DNA from 4 places in the Serratia fonticola genome. Region 4 is predicted to be linked to each of the others. Evidence: predicted binding sites of a transcription regulator. Region 4 holds the regulator's gene; each other region holds the start of a gene.

Region 1 (5,312 bases), 2.7 Mb from region 4:
GGTTTTTAAAGGTCACCTTTTGCTGGGTGACCTTATCGCTTTTGTAAAAATTATCAGCTCCGTTAGACATATCGGCGCCAACTGCCGCAAATGAACTGATTAACAGCCCTAACAGCATGGTAAATTTTCTCATCAGAGAATTCCTCATTGGGTTTGGTGGATATCTTTACGTGACGTCAATAACGCCAGGGCGGCTGCTATCACTAACAAAATGCCGCTGATGGTGAAGGTGCTTTGATAACCGCTATGGTCAAATGCTAACCCGCCGATTGTGGAGCCCAATGCGATGGACAGTTGTACTATGGCAACCATCAGGCCACCGCCAGCCTCCGCATCCTCCGGCAATGTTCTGGCGATCCACGTCCACCAACCGGTGGGTGCAGCTGTGGCGATTAAGCCCCATAAACCAAGCAGTGTTGCAACGATCCAGATACTGTGACCAAAAGCGATCAGTGCTCCGGCAATAGCAGCCATAAGCAAAGGGATGGCAATGAGTGTGGGGTAAAAACCTGATGCCAGAAATGCGCTAATCACCAGGGTTCCCATAAAGCCAGCAACTCCGATTGTCAGTAAAATAAGCGACAACGTGGTGATATCTACCTGCGTTACCCTCTCAAGGAACGGACGTAGATAAGTAAACAAAGCAAATTGGCCCATAAAGAACAATCCGCAGGCCGCAAGCCCCATAGCCACAAGCGGGTTAGCCAAAAGACGAAAAACACCGGTACGCTTATCGCTTTTATCAGCCGTCATTGCAGGCAGGCTGAACCACTGCCAGATAAAAACAATCACTCCAACCGGAACAAGGCAAAAGAATGCGCCTCGCCAACCGATGACCGAGCCCAGATAACTACCCAGTGGTGCGGCTATAACGGTTGCCAACGCGTTACCCCCGTTAAAAATGGCCAGCGCACTTGGAACCTGGTGTTGCGGAACCAGGCGAAGAGCAGTAGCGGCTGATAAGGACCAGAACCCACCAATAGCAATACCAATCAGGGCACGGCCAACCATGTAAATCAGATAACTGGGCGCTAGCGCGATAATGGCCCCGGAAAACGCCATCAACGCGGTCATGCTCAACAGTAATGTCTTGCGATTGAGACCTCCGGCCAGTGTAAAAATGGAGAGACTCGTCAGTACCGCAAACACGCCGGAAATAGCGATCCCCTGCCCAACCAGCCCTTCACTGACGCCTAGATCTCCCGATATGGGCGTCAGCAGGCTGACAGGCATAAATTCCGAAGCAATGAGCGCAAAGACGCACAACGTCATGGCGAAAACTCCGCTCCAGTACGCGCGTTCTTTGTGAAGTGATAGATCGTTCGACAATATGGGCATAAATTGCTGCTCCCGAATAATCCCCGGCAGTTTTCAGGTAAACCGCGGCCGAACGCTATTCGCAGGAATAACGTCAGGAAAGTAAAAATGAAAAGAGCAACAGCGTTTATCTACCATCGCTTAATAATCTGTTGCTGGAAATTTTACACTCAGGGCGCATCATTACTAGCTAATGAATGCTTAATAGGTTTATAACTGTAGCTTATTAATGAGACGGGCCATACCTGATGAAACGCAACCTGAACGACCTGCTCTATTTTGTCACGGTCGCACGTGAAAGCAGCTTTACCCGTGCCGCAGCTCAGTTGGGCGTAACGCAGCCTGCACTCAGCCAGGCGATTTCCGCACTTGAAGAACGTATGCAAATTCGCCTGCTGACGCGTACCACCCGTAGCGTATCGCCAACTTCCGCCGGGGAGCGTTTGCTACTGGCTATAGGTAATCGCATCGATGAGATTGAAGCTGAACTGGATATGCTGACCGAGCTGCGCGATAAGCCTGCAGGTACAGTCCGCATCACCTGCGGGCCAAATGTTTTACACAGTACCCTGCTGCCAAAGCTGACCCCGCTGTTGCATGAGTACCCGGATATTAATATCGAGTTCGACGCGAATCATGGTTTTCGCGATATCGTGGCAGATCGTTTTGATGCGGGCGTTCGACTGGGTGACACCATTGATAAAGACATGATAGCGGTACCCATCGGGCCCAATTTACGTATGGCCGCAGTGGCATCTCCGGGTTATTTTTCACGTTATCCTGTACCCAACACCCCCCATGAGTTGACGCAACACAGGTGCATAAATCAACGTATGGTCAGGTCTGGGGGCTTGTATATCTGGGATTTTGATCAGGATGAGGGGAATCTTAATGTTCGCGTCAGCGGACAGCTCATTTTCAATACCTCTGAACATATTGTTGCTGCGGCGCTTGCAGGACACGGGATTGCTTTTTTGCCAGAAGAAGAATTTGGAACACATATTAAAGAAGGTAATCTGGTGCGTGTGCTGGAGCAATGGTGCAAACCCTTCCCCGGCTACTACCTGTATTATCCCAGTCGTAAACAGCCTTCTCCAGCATTCTCACTGGTCCTTGAAGCTCTTAGGATCGGTCGAAAACGCAAACCCGCCAACGAGAGACTGGAAGTGTAGTTTTGGGATCCAATTCCCGTGCAGTTAACGCCACAGCGTGAAAGAAGACAGCTAAATCAACCTTGTAGCAATTTCACCAACAAAGAACCGTTATACATGGCTTCTTTCACCAGTGCGGCTCCCGGCATGGTGCCTTGGTTGAAGAACTGGGTGGATTCAACCTGAACATGCTCGCTGTAAGCAGGCAAGGATTGCTGACGAATGCAGGAAGCAATCGCCGGATGCAGGATTTCTGCGGCACGGTTCAACGGTGAACCTACCAGGATTTTTTCCGGGTTGAATAGGTTGACCATGATCGCCACGATGCGCCCGACGCTGTGCCCGACGCCAAGAATAATATCTTTGGCTAACTGATCGCCAGCCAAAGCCGCATCGCACAGCGATTCCACTGTCAATGGCGCGCCATGCAGCATGGAGGACATCGAACCTCCCAGACGTTGCTGGGCAATTTCCAACATGTTTTCAATGCTGGCGACCGTTTCCAGGCAACCATGGTTGCCGCAATAGCAGCGTTTACCATATGGATCGACCTGTGTGTGACCTATCTCCACCACGCTGCTGCTGCCCGCATGCAGTACGCGTCCATTGGTGATCACCCCTGCGCCGACGTTATGATCGATGACGACCTGAATGACGTTATGGCTGCCACGGGATGCGCCATACAGCGCCTCTGCCATCGTCCAGGCACAGATATCATGCTGAACATAAACCGGCAAGCCCGTCAGTGTCTCTAGCGCGGGTCCCAACGCCATTTCGTTGACGTCATAAAACGGCATGCGGTGAACAATACCCGCGGCGGTATCAATCATGCCGGGCAGCGTGATGGCGATGGCGGTTAAACGTTCCAGTTTGCTTTGGTGGCGGATAAAGAACTGCTCTACTTCACTAACGATGCGCTGTAATAACGGCTCGGGATGTTCGGCTTTTAACGGCAGCAGTTCTTCAACCACCATCTTGCTACTGAGATCGCGCAGCGCCAGGGTAATGGTGCCTCGGCTGATGCGTGCAGAGAGGTAATGCCAGGCTTCGGTGTCCAGCACCAGGCCAACGGCCGGTCGGCCACGGCTGCCCACTTCCTGATATTCGGTTTCTTTAACCAGATGCGCTTCGAGCAGTTCACGCACTATCTTGGTGATACTGGCAGGCGCCAGCTGTGCCCGCTTGGATAATTCGATGCGCGAAATCGGTCCCAGCCGATCTATCAGCCGGTAAACTGCCCCTGCATTGGTTTGCTTGATCTGATCAATATGCCCAGGCTGCCCATCCGCAATCACACACCCGCTCCTGCTATTTTTCGCGCTTCTAAATAAAGATTAGGGGCTATGGTGGGGCTTTTGGAATACAGCGTCAACTATTTGATTCGTTATGTGATTAACAGCACAAATTCACCGAGCTTTCCGCTAAAAACGCCTCTTATTTACACAGCTTTGGGCTCGAGCATCAGCGCCATTAACGCCTTGGCCGCTGCCGATAACGGCCTGCTGCGATGATGTACCAACCAGACCTCGGTCATCGCCTCCGGCTCGGCTAAAGGGAGATAGGTCACCCCATCGATCTTCACTCGGCCAAAGGACATCGGCAAAATGGAAATCCCTAACCCAGCAGCGACCAGACCGATAATGGTCATCGCTTCCCCCACTTCTTGCGTGATGTAAGGCGCGATCCCGGCATTGGCCAGCAATGCCAGAATTTCGTCGTACAGCGCGGTGCCCACTTCACGGGAAAAGAACACAAAGGGTTCCTGGGCCAAATCGCTGAAACGCAGCGTGCCTGGTGCCTTTAGGGTTAGCGGATGGCCATTCGGCACCACGGCAAGTAAGGGCTCGCGTAATAACAACTGATGCTGCAGCGCGTCCGGCAAGCGGGTATTGCGCATCACCCCAAGATCAAGGTCACCGTTGAGCAGCGGCTCAAGCTGTTGCTTGGTGTTCACCTCGCGCATTTTGATATGCACATCCGGTGATAACTGGCGAAAAGCTCGCAAACTACGGGAAACTACGCTGATAAACGGAGCCGAAGAGGTAAAGCCAATCGTCAGTTCACCCAGTTCGCCACGCTCCAGGCGCGCCGCCTTCTCTGCTGCCCGGTTGACCTGGGCAAGCACCTGATAGGCTTCTTTCAAGAACATCTCACCCGCCTGGGTCAGGCTGACGTTACGGTTATTGCGCGCAAGCAAACGCGCACCCACCATATCCTCGAGTGCCTGGATTTGTTGGCTAAGGGGCGGCTGGGAAATCCGTAGCCGTTCTGCAGCCCGGCCAAAATGCAACTCTTCGGCGACGGCGACAAAGTAACGCAAATGTCTGAGCTCGATATTCATACTTTAAACATCTTAATTAGGATGATTAATATATTAGACAAAAAACTGACAGCTCCCTATGATTTTGTGATTCAAGACGTATTTTTCATCTCCCGAACCCGGTAAGGAACCGCTGTGACAACCGCTTCGCGTTCTGCGGCCAGTATGCCAAAAACGCTGCCAGCCCCTGACAGTGCCCCAACAACCAAACGCACCACGCTGAATAAACTCCCCTACATCGAACGCGGTACACCGCAGTTTATGCGCGTGACCTTGGCGCTGTTCTCTGCCGGGCTGGCTACCTTTGCGCTGCTGTACTGTGTGCAACCGATCTTACCGGTGCTTTCGCAAGATTTTGGCATCTCCCCAGCGGAGAGCAGCCTTTCCCTCTCCTTCTCCACTGGGATGTTGGCCATCGGCCTGATGTTTACCGGCCCGCTGTCAGATGCTATCGGCCGTAAGTCGGTGATGGTGGTGGCCCTGCTGTTGGCGGCGATCTGTACGCTGATTTGTGCCTTCATGAC
Region 2 (5,312 bases), 2.3 Mb from region 4:
ACCCACCAACGCAGAAATATCCTGGTTGTTTTCGTCGCCCGGTTCGGTTTTGGCGATGGCAATTTGTTCAAGTATTGAAGGACGTACCTTCACCACTTTGAATTTGGTAATGTCCCCGCCGAACTCATGCAGGCGTTTAGCGGCCCACGGCGACATAATGGTGCCAAGATAGCGCGTCGGGATGTTGTATTCTTTTTCCAGAATAGTGGCATCCTCCTGCGGGTTGAACAGGCACAGCGGATGGTCATTGACCGGGCTGCGCTCGCCGTTGGCGCTCAGGGTGTAAATCGGCACACGCTGCATTAAGGCTTTCAGCCGTTCTGCCAGCGAGGATTTACCGCCACCCACCGGGCCCAACAGATAAAGGATTTGTTTCTTCTCCTCGAGGCCCTGGGCAGCGTGTTTCAGGTAAGAAACTATCTGTTCGATAGCTTCTTCCATGCCATAGAACTCCTCGAATGCCGGATAGCGTGCGATCACGCGGTTGGAGAACAGGCGAGACATACGCGACTCAAGCGCGGTATCGATCATAACTGGTTCACCGATAGCCATGAGTAGACGTTCTGCCGCATTGGCATAGGCACTGCGATCTTGCCGGCAGATGGAAAGAAATTCCTGCAGTGTGAACTCTTCGTCCTTGGCAGCTTCGTAGCGCTGGCGATAGTGGTCAAATATGTTCATGGCGATGCCCGTCCTTTCGTTATTAGCACAGGTTAAAAAAGGAGCTGGTGTTGGTATTCTGGCTCCCGAAAGCGTGAAGCTATGACTGAGTACAGCAACCCGTATGCCAACTTGGTGCGCTTATTCTCGCGAGTTGCGCTGTATTGCCACTGGGCTCAGCCTAAATTCACCTTCTGATTTTAAGCTTAGTTGCATACTGGAAAATTTCCTGCAAGAGAAAGGGTCTTTTTTAAGTCATTTCAATGACTCAGTTATGGCGAGCGGCGGCAAATGCCTTGTCTGGCGCGGGTTGCAGCAAAAAACGTCATCTTTTTGCCATCAATAATTCATCTTTGGGTTCTAAGTTATTCGATCTTGGTTGTTTTCTATTGTAAAGATCCGGCAGGCTGGTCGGTTTTCACATAAACTATAGCGGTTAATTACATCTTGTTATTTATGGAAAAAACCAGTGAAGATATCTAAACTCAAAACGCTAGCAATTATCGCTTCCGCAATGGTTTGTGCGCACAGTGCTCAGGCAGGAAGCTGGTCACTCGGTGCTTCAGCGCTGGTCAGCCCCGACCCTTATCGTGGTTATCAGGATCGTGTCTATCCCGTTCCTATCATCAATTACGATGGCGATGATTTTTACTTCCATACGCTGTTGGCTGGTTACAACCTGTGGAAAGATCAGCAAAATCAGCTGAGCCTGATCGCCTATTACTCGCCGTTGCACTATAAGCCAGGCGACAGTGACGACGACCGCATGAAGCAGTTGGACAAGCGCCGTAGCACCATGATGGCCGGTGTGGCCTTTACACATAATGCCGAGTGGGGAACGATCCGTACGGCCTTCTCTGGCGATACGCTGAACAACAGTAACGGCCTGGTGGGCGATATCGCCTATCTCTATAAGTTCCAGGTGGACTCCTGGAGCTTTGCTCCTGGCATCGGGGTAAACTGGAACAGCTCAAACCAGAACCAATACTACTATGGCATCAATGGTGATGAGTCCCGCCGTAGTACCTTCAACACCTATAAGCCGAGCGATAGCTGGTCGCCATACGTCGAGTTGACCACCAACTATAATATCAACGCTAACTGGAATGCCTTCTTCACGGGCCGTTATTTGCGCCTGGACAGCGAAGTTAAAGACAGCCCAATGGTTGATAAATCTTATACCGGCATGCTGTGGACGGGTGTGACTTACACCTTCTAAGCGTACGGAGCATTATCTTGGTGCAGTGAGTGCATCGAAAAGGGGCGGAAACGCTCCTTTTGCACATCTGTGGTGCGGTGGATGATCAAGAGAGGAGGGGCGAAGTTGGATTCGCCCCAGTTTGATCAGCTATTTTTTATGCTGCGGATTTTCATCGCCAAGCGGGCAGGTTGCTCCCCAGAGGCGATCAGCGGCTTGCTTACGCGCCCGGTTTCCACACAGACCATGGTTTTGTAACCGTCGTTTGGCATGTCGGCCATGCTGCAGGAAAGCTCGACACCTGGGTTCCAGGCGATCACATCACTCATATAGTGATGATTGACCTCGATGGTGCGTTGCAACACCGGGTCCTTGATCAGGCTGCAAGGCGTAGCCTGGGTGTAGACGCGATCGGTTTGCCCTGTAAACTCCAGCTCGCCAACCTGACGAGCCTCGATCCCCTTCGCCACCTTATCGATATAATGCTCGCCTAAACCGGCAACTTTCACCTTGTCGATGTCGCCGATCTGGAAATAGCTGTGCAGAGCAGCGGTAGCCTGGTAGTCACCGTGTGATTCCAGCTCCATCTCACACTCTTCACCCAGCTTGAAGCGGGCGATCAGGGTGAAAGCATGTGGCCACAATTTGCGGGTTTGTTCGTTGTCTTGCAGCGTGAAGGTCAGGATCACGCCGTTTTCATCTTCATCGTGCGCGGTAAGCTGCCACGGCTGATTACGGGCAAAGCCGTGGGATGGGCTACCTGCCGGGCCAAACCACGGCCAGCAGATCGGTACGCCGCCGCGGATCGCCACGCCGTTTTTGAATGGCGTATTGTTGCTCAGCCAAAGCACCGGTTTATCACCGCTTGGCTGCCAGGCCAGCAGATGGGCCCCTTGCAGAGTAATGGCCGCACGGACTTTGGGGTGAGAAACCACCACCACTGGCAGTTCGTCCAGTTGGCGTTGGCTGATAAAAGGGGTGATTTGTTCGCTAACGGGTAGGGTGAAGATTTTTTCGTTCATGTTGTTGCCTTCTTTTCGCCGCAAAAACAAATAAAAAGGGCGACACTAGTGTCGCCCTTGATAATCAACTGCGCATCAAGCCATTACTTGGAGATGTGAGCGATCAGGTCCAGTACTTTGTTTGAGTAGCCAGTTTCGTTATCGTACCAAGAAACCAGTTTCACAAAGGTGTCGCTCAGCGCGATACCGGCTTTAGCATCGAACACAGAAGTCAGTTTCTCGCCGTTGAAATCGGTAGAAACCACTTCGTCTTCGGTGTAGCCCAGCACGCCTTTCAGCTCGCCTTCTGAAGCAGCTTTGATAGCAGCACAGATTTCTTTGTAAGAAGCTGGTTTTGCCAGACGGGCAGTCAGGTCAACCACAGACACGTTCGGAGTAGGAACGCGGAACGCCATACCGGTCAGTTTGCCGTTCAGTTCTGGGATGACTTTACCTACTGCTTTAGCAGCACCGGTAGAAGAAGGGATGATGTTCTGGGATGCGCCGCGGCCGCCGCGCCAGTCTTTGTGAGACGGGCCATCAACGGTTTTCTGAGTTGCGGTAGTAGCATGCACGGTGGTCATCAGAGCTTCAACGATGCCGAACTTGTCGTTGATTACTTTAGCCAGTGGTGCCAGGCAGTTGGTGGTACAAGAAGCGTTGGAAACGATTTCTTGGCCAGCGTAAGACTTGTGGTTCACGCCCATAACGAACATAGGGGTGTCATCTTTAGATGGGCCAGTCAGAACAACTTTCTTAGCACCTGCAGCGATGTGTTTACGTGCAGTTTCGTCAGTCAGGAACAGGCCAGTTGCTTCAGCAACGATGTCAACGTTGACTTCGTTCCACTTCAGGTTAGCCGGATCTCTTTCTGAGGTACAACGGATGGTTTTGCCGTTAACAACCAGGTGGCCGTCTTTAACTTCTACAGTACCGTCGAAACGGCCATGAGTAGAGTCATACTTCAGCATGTAAGCCATGTACTCTGCGTCTAACAGGTCGTTGATTGCAACGATTTCGATGTCAGAACGTTCCTGAGCAGCACGGAAAACAATGCGACCGATACGGCCAAAACCGTTGATACCTACTTTGATAGTCATATATTCCACCAGCTATTTGTTAGTGAATAAAAGGTTGGTTGTAAAATTACAAAAACCTTACCGAGCGTCAAGCGGAATCGTGTCAATTCTTGCTGCAAGTCAAACCAGAGGCCCGGTTTTGCACACAAATCGCACATTCCATTTACGTTTGTCCTCCCATCCATATGGGGGCAAACCGCCAAGTATAAAGTCAGTACGTGCAAGATATGTGATCAAAGTCACATATGGCGGCAGCGTAACCTTTATGCCGTACAGTTTAGGCTAAAAAGCCCTGCAGCGTTGTTAATTTTTTGTTATTATTACTCATTGTTTTCGTTGACATTATCCACATTGCGGGAATAGCACAAATGGCTAAAGAGATAACCCCTAAGACACCGCTCACGGAACTGAATGAAATCCAACGTTATGTGACGCAAGAGCGTGGCACCGAAGCCCCCTATAGCGGTAAATTACTGCATAACCAGCGTGAGGGCGTGTACCATTGCCTGTGCTGTAACGCGCCATTGTTCTTCTCCGCCAGCAAGTTTGATTCTGGCTGCGGCTGGCCCAGCTTCTATCAACCGGTTTCGGACGATGCTATTCGTTATCTTGATGATAATTCACATAATATGCATAGAGTCGAGATCCGCTGTGGCAGCTGCGACGCGCATTTGGGACACGTGTTTCCCGATGGTCCGCAGCCGACTGGCGAACGCTACTGTGTCAACTCCGCGTCACTGAATTTCACCGACGACGAGAATGGCGAGCAAACGGCAGGTTAAGCTGTAACTAAACCAACAAAATCGATTCAGCTAATTATTCATCCGTGGGTGAGGACATGCTCTGATGGAAGTAAAAGATCTGATTGCGGCCATGACGCCGGAAATCTACCAGCGGCTGGTGCTGGCAGTAGAACTGGGTAAGTGGCCGGATGGTGTGGCACTGACTCCAGAGCAGAAAGAACACAGCCTGCAGGCGGTGATGCTGTGGCAGTCGATGAACAATGCGGACCCACAACATATGAGCATTGGCACCGACGGGCAAATCGTGATGAAAAGCAAACAGGAGCTGAAGCAGCAGTTTATGGCCGAGCCGTTGGCCAAGCTGAAGCCGCAGTAACCTGTTGCTGGCAGGGCGATGTTGCCATCGCCCTGAAGGTTTTACTGCTTCTGCGGGCTCAAGCCTAAGCTTTCGGCTAGCTGATGGGCCAGGCGGTTGTTATCGTCCGCACCATACTCCCAGAACATCGCCCCTCCCAATCCTTTGCTCTTGATGTACTCGGCCTTGATGGCTACCGAGCGTGGGTTCTCATAGCTTATCGCGAACAGTGGTTTGCCTTCGGTTGACTTCATCATCAGATAGGGCACCTTGGCC
Region 3 (5,312 bases), 1.2 Mb from region 4:
CGCTCACCCCAGTCACTTACTTAAGTAAGCTCCTGGGGATTCACGCACTTGCCGCCTAGCTGTAGCTCGAAATCCATTGGGTATAAACAGTCACAAAATTCAAAACTGCCATTGAACGTTTAAAAAATGTTATTCAGAGATGCGTTTGTAAACCACCGGCGTGACTTCTGGCGCTTTGTCGCCCAGAGCCATCGCGCTGCGTACCGCATCCGCCGCCTGCTGCCAGCTCTCTTCGTCGTTGGCATGGATCACCGCCAATGGACGCTGGGTATCGACAGTGTCGCCCAGGCGGGCCACATCGGTCAGGCCCACGCTGTAGTCGATGCTGTCGGTCGCGCGACGACGGCCACCGCCCAGTGACACCACAGCCATACCCAGTGCACGGGTATCCATCGCAGTAATGATACCTGGTTTCTCGGCATAAACCGGTTTGGTTAACGTCGCGGCTGGCAGATAGCTGTCGTAACGCTCGATAAAATCGCTTGGGCCTTTCTGCGCCGCCACCATGCGGCCAAAGATTTCCGCCGCTTTGCCGTTATCCAGCACCGCCTGCAGTTTGGCGCGCGCATCAGCGTCGTCGGTGGCCAGGCCGCCAGACAGCAGCATTTCCACGCTCAACGCCATGGTCACTTCCAGCAGACGCGGATTGCGATATTCCCCGGTCAGGAAGCGTACCGCTTCACGCACTTCGACCGCATTACCAGCGCTGGAAGCCAGCACCTGGTTCATGTCAGTCAGCAGCGCGGTAGTCTTGCAACCAGCACCATTCGCAACGCCCACGATCGCCTGCGCCAGATCGTCAGAAAGCTGGTAGGTCGGCATAAAGGCACCGCTGCCAACTTTCACGTCCATAACCAACGCATCCAGCCCTTCGGCCAGTTTCTTCGCCAGAATAGAGCCGGTGATCAGCGGAATGGAGTCGACGGTAGCAGTGATATCACGCGTCGCGTAGAAACGCTTGTCTGCCGGAGCCAGTGAACTGGTCTGGCCGATAATCGCCACGCCAACGTCTTTGATGATCTTACGGAACGCGTTGTCATCAGGGAAAATATCAAAGCCAGGGATCGCTTCCAGCTTGTCCAGCGTACCGCCAGTGTGACCCAGGCCACGGCCTGAAATCATCGGCACGTAGCCGCCACAGGCTGCCACCATCGGGCCAAGCATCAGCGAAGTCACGTCGCCCACGCCACCGGTGGAGTGTTTATCCACAATCGGGCCGTTCAGCGACAGACTTTTCCAGTCCAGTACCGTGCCGGAATCACGCATTGCCATGGTCAGCGCAACGCGCTCAGGCATGGTCATGTCATGGAAATAGATGGTCATCGCCAGCGCAGCAATCTGCCCTTCTGACACCACGTTGTCACGAATGCCATTAATGAAGAAGCGGATTTCGGCTTCGCTCAACGGTTGCCCGTCACGTTTTTTACGGATTATTTCTTGTGCCAAGAACAAAGTAGCCCCCTGTTTTAGCTAAATAGAGTCATTCGATACGCCTGCGCGCTGCGTTAACGGGGCCGCTTGGCAGCCCCAACGCAACAAGACGTGAGAGAAAATCAGTAACCGTTACCAGCGGCTTGGGTGCTATGCCCCAGCGTGGTCAGCAGGCTGGCTAACAGGCTCGACGCGCCAAAGCGGAAGTGGCGCGCATCGGCCCAGTCTTCGCCCAGCAGTCGCCCGGCAAGTTGCAGATACTGTTGAGCATCTTCTGCGGTACGCACGCCACCGGCTGGCTTGAAGCCAACGGTTTTGCCTACGCCCATATCACGGATCACGGTCATCATCAGCTCAGCGCTTTCCAGCGTGGCGTTGACCGGCACTTTACCGGTAGAGGTCTTGATAAAATCAGCCCCGGCCTTGATGGAGATCTCGGAGGCTTTACGGATCAGTTCCGCCTGCTTCAGCTCACCGGTTTCGATGATCACTTTCAGCAGCACGTTGGCAGCGGCGCAGGCCTGCTTGCACTGTTTGACCAGCTCAAACCCGACTTCCTCGTTACCGGCCATCAGGGCACGGTAAGGGAATACCACGTCAACTTCATCGGCACCGTAGGTGATGGCCGCACGGGTTTCTGCCACGGCGATGTCGATATCATCATTGCCATGCGGGAAGTTGGTGACGGTGGCGATACGGATATCTGGCGTCCCCTGCTCACGCAGCGTTTTGCGGGCAATCGGGATAAAACGCGGATAGATACAGATGGCGGCAGTATGGCCTGCCGGGCTGTTCGCCTGACGACACAACGCGATCACTTTCTCGTCGGTGTCATCTTCGTTCAGCGTGGTTAAATCCATCAGGTTCAGCGCACGTTGCGCTGCTGCGGTTAATTCGGTCATAAAACTCTCCAACTGAGCATTCTGATGTTGGCGAGCGGACTTGGTTCCTTGAAGATAGCGCGCGGGATAGTCTTCCCACGCCAGCAACTGAGATCCTTCTCACCGCACATAGCCCTTCGATTTTCGAATAGCCAGCCATCGCTATTTCAACACGATCACTCTGGCATATTTGTGTTCTGATTCACACTACACAGGATAGCACTGTAACAGAACTGAATTATATGTGAAGATCATCACAAAATAACGCGATATTGTTCACAAATTCACTAAAGAGACGGCGGTCATCAGGCGAATGCCCTTTTTGCAGGTAACCAGGCCCCCTTCAGGAGCCTGGTTGTTGATACCAAGTATAGCTTACAACGCTAGGAAGAATCCGGCGATGGTGGCGCTCATCAGGTTAGATAAGGTACCGGCTGCCACCGCTTTCAACCCGAAGCGGGCAATATCGTGACGACGGCCTGGTGCCATGCTGCCTAGACCACCCAGCAGGATAGCTACGGAAGAGAGGTTGGCAAACCCGCACAGCGCAAAGGAGATGATCGCCTTGGTGTGCTGTGACAGCACCTGTAGCCCCTCAGCGGCCACCACGTCATCCGGACGCAGGTAAGCCCCAAAGTTCATGTAGGCCACGAATTCGTTAACGATCACCTTCTGGCCGATAAACGAACCCGCCACCATCGCCTCACTCCAAGGTACACCAATCAGGAAGGCGATTGGTGAGAACACCCAGCCCAGGATCAGCTCCAGTGACAGTTGCGGGAAATCGAACCAGCCACCAATACCGCCAAGAATACCGTTAAGCAGCGCGATCAGAGCGATAAATGCCAACAGCATCGCCCCCACGTTCAGCGCCAGTTGCATGCCAGAGGCCGCACCAGAGGCAGCGGCATCGATGACGTTTGCCGGGCGCTCGTCTTCGGCGATCAGCTTCATCGCATCGGCTCGGTCTTGGGTATTTTCGGTTTCCGGCACCATCAGTTTGGCAAATAACAGCCCACCCGGTGCAGCCATAAAGGAAGCGGCGATCAGGTATTCCAACGGTACGCCCATCTGGGCATAGCCCGCCAGCACGGAACCGGCTACCGAAGCCAGGCCGCCGCACATCACGGCAAACAGCTCCGACTGGGTCATGGTGGCGATATAAGGGCGCACCACCAGCGGCGCTTCGGTCTGTCCCACAAAAATATTGGCCGTGGCTGATAGCGACTCAGTCCGCGAAGTACCCAACAGCTTATGCAAACCACCGCCTAGGAGCTTAATCACCACCTGCATGATGCCCAAGTAATAGAGCACCGCAATCAGCGAGGAGAAGAACACAATCACCGGTAACACACGCAGGGCGAACACGAAGCCGCCACCGCCGAACACTTCAAACATTTTGTCGGAAACCAGGCCACCAAAGATGAAAGAGATACCCTCGTTACCGTAAGCGATGACGTTTGCCACCCCTTCCGACATGCCACCAAGAATACGTCGCCCGATCGGGACATAGAGCACCAGCGCGCCAATGCCAATCTGGATGATAAACGCGCCGAGTACGGTACGCAGTTTAATAGCGCGCCGGTTGCTGGAAAGCAGCACCGCAATGGCGATCAAGACCACCATACCGACCAGGCTCATGAAGAGTTGCATACGAGTATGTCCCTGTTGCGAAGAAGAAATGCCCCCGGCCCGCTGGATGAAGCGGGTTGCCCAAGGGCGATAATGGGACGCAATTATACTGAGCCAGGCGGGATGAGACTCGTTTTATGTCACAAATATATACAAGTGGAAGTAACTGAAAATCACACAGCGTGACTCAAGTCACATTTAAAGTAGGAGGGGGGGATCCAATGCAAACAGGGATTGGCTATTTTGTTGTAGCTGTCCGGCAATGTCGTCGGCAGATTCAGGCCGCAGTTGGCAAAGTACCTGAAACACCTCCGCAGCCCGTTCGGGCCGGTTCGGCTGCCCTTGATAGCCCGCCAACGGCATGTCCGGCGCATCGGTTTCCAGCAGCAGCGAGGTCAACGGCAACTGCGCCATCACCTGGCGGGTCTTCTGCGCCCGTTCGTAGCTGATCGTGCCGCCAACGCCAATGTAATAACCCAGGCGAATAAAGGCCTGCGCCTGAGCCAGACTGCCAGCAAAGCCATGCACCACACCACGGCGCGGTACCTCGGTACGACGCAATGCGGCAGCTAACTGATCGTGGCTACGGCGGGAGTGCAGGATCACCGGCAGATCATACTGCTTTGCCAGCTTCAGCTGTGCCTTGAGCAACGCCTGTTGGCGTTCAAACTGCGGCTCGGCCATATATAGATCCAACCCAATCTCCCCCACCGCCACCAGCTTATGCGGCTTGCTTGCCAGACAACCTGCCAGTTGTTCAAGCTGCTCATCATGGTGCTGGGCGATATACAGCGGGTGTAACCCCAGCGCGGCAAACAACGGAGTATGTTCGCGCGCCAGCTTGAGAATACGCACAAAGCGATCGGCCGTTACCGCTGGCACAATAATTTGCTGCACCCCGGCTTGCGCGGCCAATGCCAGGCTCGCCTGCTCATCCCCGCTGAAAGGCGGGAAATCAAAGTGGCAATGGGTATCCGTAAAGGCGTAACTCACAGCACATCTCCGTCACCTGGCAGGATGATTTTTGGTGGCGCTTCAGGCTGCACGGCATGGCCCTGCGGGTTAAGCACATCGGTAATAATCGGCGAAGGCATCCGTACGGTTTCCGGCTGGATCAGACGACGGGAAAGTGATGTTGTTACCGTCATGCCATCGTTCTTTTCCTGCTCCAGCAGCCAGTGGCCAACCGTCGCCAGGAAATAGCGCCCACAACGGCGGCCCAGATGATAATCGCGATTCAGCGCGGGCAAACGGCTGCCGAGCGCATTGCTCGCCAGCGGCTTAGGCGGGAATATTTCGAAGATGCGCAGTTTACCGGGGGGTTTTTCAATAAATTGCTGGATGCGCAAATAGCTCTGCTCATGATGC
Region 4 (5,312 bases):
CGATGTGATCCAGGCAGTAGACCGCGACCAGTGGACCGACGGTCATCGCCAACCCGGCGGAAGACAGCAGAATGGACTGCGCGAAGGTGCGCTGTTCCAGTGGGAAATTCGCCACTACCGCCTTGGCACAGGAACACGGATAGCCGGAGTGGCCAATACCCGACAGGAAGCGGAACGTCACCAGCAGGCCCAGGCCGAACCCCAGAATGCCGAAGCACAGGGCAAATCCCCCCAGCAGCAGTAACGAACTGCACAGCACTTTCTTAAAACCAAAGCGGTCATTGAGCCAGCCCGCCGGTATCTGGAACAGGGAATACGCCAGGAAAAACATCCCGGTAATGTAGCCCAGCTGTTCCGGCTGTAGATTGAACTCGCGTTCGATAGGTAACAGCGCAAAACCCATCACGGTTTTATCGATGTACACCACGACATAGCCCACAAACAGCAAAAAAATCATTAGCGAACGATTTTTCATCGCCGATATTCCTTTAAGTTATCACCCAGGCTGCCCACCAGCGTGGCGGGCGTAGTATAATAATGTGATCCAGGTCACTTTATAGTTTTAATAACAGTCACTTACAATAACATGCTGAAATTATCGCCTTTTGCCGGGCGGCATAAGATACAATTTTGTAAGGGGTGATGCTTTTTATTGATAGGGTGGGGAATGCGCTATTTACCGAAGTTACAGCAGTTGAAAGTCTTCCAGCAGGTGATCCGCAGTGGCAGTATTCGCGGGGCGGCGCGCGCGCTGGAGCAATCTCAACCGGCGGTGAGCCGCACCATCCGTGAACTGGAACAGATCCTGGAAACCCAGTTGATCAATCGCAGCAGTCAGGGAATGACGCTGACCGAAACCGGCCGCGCCTTCGCCCTGCGAATGCAGTTGATCCTGGAGGAATTGCAGCGCGCCGCCGACGAGATCCAGCAGTTGAATCAGCATTCACAAGGCAACGTCGCCATCGGCTGCTCTTCGCTACTCGCCCTCACGGTATTACCGGAGCTGGTCGAAGCCTTCAAACAGCCGTTTCCGCAGGCCAATCTCCTGATCCGCGAGGCGCAGCTTTCTACGCTGCTGCCAGCATTGCGCGAAGGCCGCCTGGATTTTGCCGTGGGTACCGTCAGCCCGGAACTGCCTCTGGAGGATCTGGTGCGTGAACCGCTGTTCAACGCCTCTTTTTGCATTATCGCACGCCAGGGGCACCCACTGGCGCAGGCCACCTCGCTGGACGAGCTGCGTGAGGCCAAGTGGTTATTACCGGAAACCGATATGGGGTATTACCAGCAGTTGCGCGCGGTGTTAGGCACCTTCTATCAGCAATTGAGTCGTTCGCCCATTCGCTCGGACTCGGTGACCTGTGGCTTGAATATGGTGTTGGAGGCGGATTATTTGACTATCGTGGCGCGGGCGATGAGTGCACCGTTCCATTTGCAGCATCGGCTGGTGGCATTGCCTATCGACACGCTGCCGCAGGCTCAATACTGCGTGCTGTATTCACAGAAATCGCCGCTAACCGTGACGGCACGGCGATTTCTTGATTTATTGCGTGCCCACTGCCTGCGCTACCCTTGGTAGGATCAGGCCACTTCGCGGATTTCGAAGCTGTGGGTGATGCTGGCGGCTTTACCCAACATCAAGGAGACGGAGCAGTATTTCTCGGCGGAAAGATCCACCGCGCGCTCTACAATCTTATCGGTCAGCCCTTTGCCGGTGACAATAAAATGCAGATTGATATGGGTAAACAGACGTGGCGCTTCTTCACGACGCTCGGAGGTCAGTTTTACCTCGCAGTCACGCACATCGTTACGCCCTTTTTGCAGGATCGACACCACATCGATGGCGCTACAGCCGCCGACGGACATCAACACCATTTCCATCGGGCTTGGCGCTTTATCGCCCGCGTTGCCATCCATCAAAACCTGGTGGCCGGACGCAGACTCACCCAGGAATGTCAGTCCTTCTACCCACTTAACTCTTGCCTGCATGTTACACACTCCGGTTAATTTCTTAAAAACAGGGTACGCTTTCGCATACATTCTGGCAACGTAACCTGATGCTAATCATGCTGAAGCGAGACAACACAAGACACCCGCCTCACTCTGTGCTACAAACAGAGCCGCAATAACTCTTTCCAGGTCACCGATTTCAGGGATACGTCCAAGGAAAGGCCCCTATATTGGTTTGTTAACAGAATGTAGCTTGCAGCTCTCCCTGCAAGTTAATATGCTAGAGCACAAGCGTATTTCTATAACACGCCTCAAAACCTGTTGATAGCCACAATTAAAACACCGGGCTATAAGCACGTTTTACAGGGAACTCTGACCCCTGTGATACAAGGCAGCGATAACAACAGAGGATAACAGCGAATGGTTCTCGGCAAACCGCAAACAGACCCGACTCTCGAATGGTTCCTGTCTCATTGCCATATCCACAAATATCCATCGAAGAGTACGCTGATTCACCAAGGTGAAAAGGCCGAAACGCTTTACTACATCGTCAAAGGCTCCGTTGCGGTGCTGATTAAAGATGAAGAAGGCAAAGAGATGATCCTGTCCTACCTTAACCAGGGGGATTTCATCGGCGAGCTTGGATTATTTGAAGAAGGCCAGGAGCGTAGCGCCTGGGTACGGGCCAAAACTGCCTGTGAAGTGGCTGAAATTTCCTACAAGAAATTCCGCCAACTGATCCAGGTTAACCCGGATATCCTGATGCGCCTGTCCGCACAGATGGCTAACCGCCTGCAAGTCACCTCAGAGAAAGTGGGTAACCTCGCCTTCCTTGACGTTACCGGCCGCATTGCACAGACCTTGCTGAACCTGGCAAAACAACCTGATGCCATGACTCACCCAGACGGTATGCAGATCAAAATCACCCGCCAGGAAATTGGCCAAATCGTCGGTTGCTCACGTGAAACCGTCGGTCGTATTTTGAAAATGCTCGAAGATCAAAACCTGATCTCCGCGCACGGCAAAACCATTGTCGTGTACGGTACGCGTTAATCCCCAGGGAAACGGTGCAGCAATGCGCCGTTTCTTTACCTACTGAATAGCCAACCATGTGGCGCCGCCTGATCTACCACCCGGAAGTCAACTACGCACTGCGGCAAACGCTGGTGTTGTGCCTGCCGGTGGCGTTTGGTTTGTTGATTGGCAACCTGCAACTCGGCATGCTGTTCTCGTTGGTGCCCGCCTGCTGCAACATTGCCGGGCTGGATACGCCACACAAACGCTTTTTCAAACGCCTGGTTGTAGGCGGCTCCCTGTTCGCACTCAGCAGCCTTCTGCTGCAACAAGCCCTACTGTGGGATCTACCACTACCCTTGCTGATGCTGGGAATGGCGCTGTTGCTCGGCGTCAGCGGAGAAATCAGCCCGCTGCATGCACGCCTGCTGCCAGCCGCACTGGTTGCCGCCATCTTTTCCCTCAGCATGGTAGGTACCGTGCCAATCTGGCACGCCCCTTTACTGTATATCGTCGGCACCGCCTGGTACGGGCTGTTTACCTGGGCCTGGTTCAAGCTGTGGAAAGAGCAGCCGATGCGCGAATCCCTAAGCCAGTTGTATATGCAGCTGGCCGACTATTTTGAAGCCAAATACTCATTACTGACGCAGCATACCGATCCAGAAACTGCCCTGCCGCCGCTGTTGCAACGCCAGCAGAAAGTAATGGATCTGATCAGTCTGCTATACCAACAGCTGAATTTCCTGCCCCATGCCAATAACCTGGAGCAAAAGCGCCTGCAACGTACGTTTCAGGTGGCGCTCGATTTGCAGGAGCACATCACCGTCAGCCTGCATCTGCCGGAAGAAGTGCAAAAACTGGTGGAGCAAAGCCAGGCCGAAGCGATTATCCGCCGCAACGCCCAGGTGATCGCCACGCGCCTGCGGGTGGTGGCCGACGATATTCTCTATCATCGGCACTCTGCGCGTTTCAGTATGAAGAATGAGCTGGCGGCGCTGGAAAAAGTAGCCTCACAGCACGCCGATAACCCGGTTGGCCAGTTCTGCTATTACCACTTCAGCCGCATCGCGCGCCTGCTGCGTACCCAGCACCCACTGTACCGCCGCAATCTGATGGCCAACCAGTCACGGTTGCCGTTTTGGCCTGCGGTGGTGAGCTATCTGTCGTTTAAATCCAACGCCCTGCGCAACGCCGCCAGGCTGGGGGTCATTCTTGCGGCAGGCAGCAGCCTGGGCATGCTGTTCAACCTGCCAAAACCCTATTGGATCTTGCTGACCATCATGCTGGTCAGCCAAAACGGCTATAACGCCACGCGGGTGAGGATCCAGCACCGTGCCCTCGGCACGTTGGCCGGGTTGGTAATTGCCGCCGGGCTGTTACAACTACAGATGCCGGAGAACGTGACGCTGAGCATCATGTTGGCGATCACCCTGGCGGCCTATCTGATCTTGCGGAAAAACTACGGGTTGGCGGTGATGGGCTTCACCGTGACCGCCGTCTATACTTTGCAGCTCTTGGCGCTGAACGGTACCCATTTCCTGGTTCCACGCCTGATTGATACCCTTATCGGCTGCGTACTGGTGTTTGGCGGCACGATCTGGCTATGGCCGCAGTGGCAGAGTGGCCTGCTGCGTAAAAACGCCCATCAGGCTCTGGAGCACGATCAGACAGCACTGCGCTTATTGTTGGAAGAACAGGAACCGGACCCCAGCGAACTGGCCTACACGCGTATGCAGGTCAATCAGGCGCATAATGCCCTGTTTACCTCGCTCAATCAGGCGATGCAGGAACCGGGGTTTGAATCGAATTATCTGGCAGATATGCGGCTGTGGATCACCCATAACCAGTTTATTGTTGAACACCTGAATGCGATGACCATTCTGGCGCGCGAGCACTATATGCTGACGCCAAAGCTGGCTCAGGAGTATCTGCAGACCTGTGAAATCGCCTTGCAGAGCTGCCAGCAGCGGTTGGAATATGACGGCCCGAGTACCAGCAACAGCATCATGCAGCCGCCGGACCTGCATCCGGACATGCCGGTCACCGAGATGGAACGCCACCTGCGGCGGATCCTTTCTCACCTGACCGTGATGCATACCATCTCGTCACTGGCGTGGCGCCAGCGCCCACACCATGGGATCTGGCTGAAGCGCAAACTGCGGGAAAGCTGAGGTTAGCGGGACCGCAGCCCCGCAGACTTGATTAGCCGTTAATCACATCCTGTACGGCCAATTCGAACAGCGCCATGCCTTCGTCGATATCCTTCAGCTCAACCACTAACGAAGGGGCAAAACGGATCACGTTTGGCCCAGCGTTGAGGATCATCAAACCGCGGGCGGCAGCTGCAGTGA

Evidence for each region. The regulator CRP, encoded in region 4, controls carbon source genes, mostly activating them, when cyclic AMP is high. The targets are predictions, from matches to a motif close to ATGTGANNNNNNTCACAT.
Region 1: the regulator CRP is predicted to act here: its motif matches at 3,855-3,872, upstream of mlc (sugar metabolism global transcriptional regulator Mlc).
Region 2: the regulator CRP is predicted to act here: its motif matches at 4,166-4,183, upstream of msrB (peptide-methionine (R)-S-oxide reductase MsrB).
Region 3: the regulator CRP is predicted to act here: its motif matches at 2,555-2,572, upstream of deoC (deoxyribose-phosphate aldolase).

The regions. Positions count from the first base shown of each region.
Region 1 is NZ_CP011254.1:4,632,883-4,638,194, reverse strand. Features, by position in the region: gene WN53_RS20585 (alpha/beta hydrolase) at 1-133, opposite strand, end outside; gene WN53_RS20580 (MFS transporter) at 145-1,272, opposite strand; gene WN53_RS20575 (LysR family transcriptional regulator) at 1,566-2,489, shown strand; gene mlc (sugar metabolism global transcriptional regulator Mlc) at 2,546-3,763, opposite strand; gene WN53_RS20565 (LysR family transcriptional regulator) at 3,907-4,809, opposite strand; gene WN53_RS20560 (MFS transporter) at 4,954-5,312, shown strand, end outside.
Region 2 is NZ_CP011254.1:5,048,839-5,054,150, reverse strand. Features, by position in the region: gene yeaG (protein kinase YeaG) at 1-681, opposite strand, end outside; gene WN53_RS22375 (MipA/OmpV family protein) at 1,175-1,879, shown strand; gene WN53_RS22370 (D-hexose-6-phosphate mutarotase) at 2,005-2,880, opposite strand; gene gapA (glyceraldehyde-3-phosphate dehydrogenase) at 2,964-3,959, opposite strand; gene msrB (peptide-methionine (R)-S-oxide reductase MsrB) at 4,307-4,720, shown strand; gene WN53_RS22355 (YeaC family protein) at 4,785-5,057, shown strand; gene chiD (chitinase ChiD) at 5,099-5,312, opposite strand, start outside.
Region 3 is NZ_CP011254.1:2,592,582-2,597,893, reverse strand. Features, by position in the region: gene deoA (thymidine phosphorylase) at 130-1,452, opposite strand; gene deoC (deoxyribose-phosphate aldolase) at 1,554-2,333, opposite strand; gene WN53_RS11590 (NupC/NupG family nucleoside CNT transporter) at 2,688-3,953, opposite strand; gene WN53_RS11585 (TatD family hydrolase) at 4,143-4,937, opposite strand; gene WN53_RS11580 (patatin-like phospholipase family protein) at 4,934-5,312, opposite strand, start outside.
Region 4 is NZ_CP011254.1:1,354,187-1,359,498, forward strand. Features, by position in the region: gene WN53_RS06035 (MFS transporter) at 1-475, opposite strand, end outside; gene WN53_RS06040 (LysR substrate-binding domain-containing protein) at 668-1,576, shown strand; gene WN53_RS06045 (OsmC family protein) at 1,579-1,986, opposite strand; gene crp (cAMP-activated global transcriptional regulator CRP) at 2,368-3,000, shown strand; gene WN53_RS06055 (YccS/YhfK family putative transporter) at 3,057-5,132, shown strand; gene argD (bifunctional acetylornithine/succinyldiaminopimelate transaminase) at 5,164-5,312, opposite strand, start outside.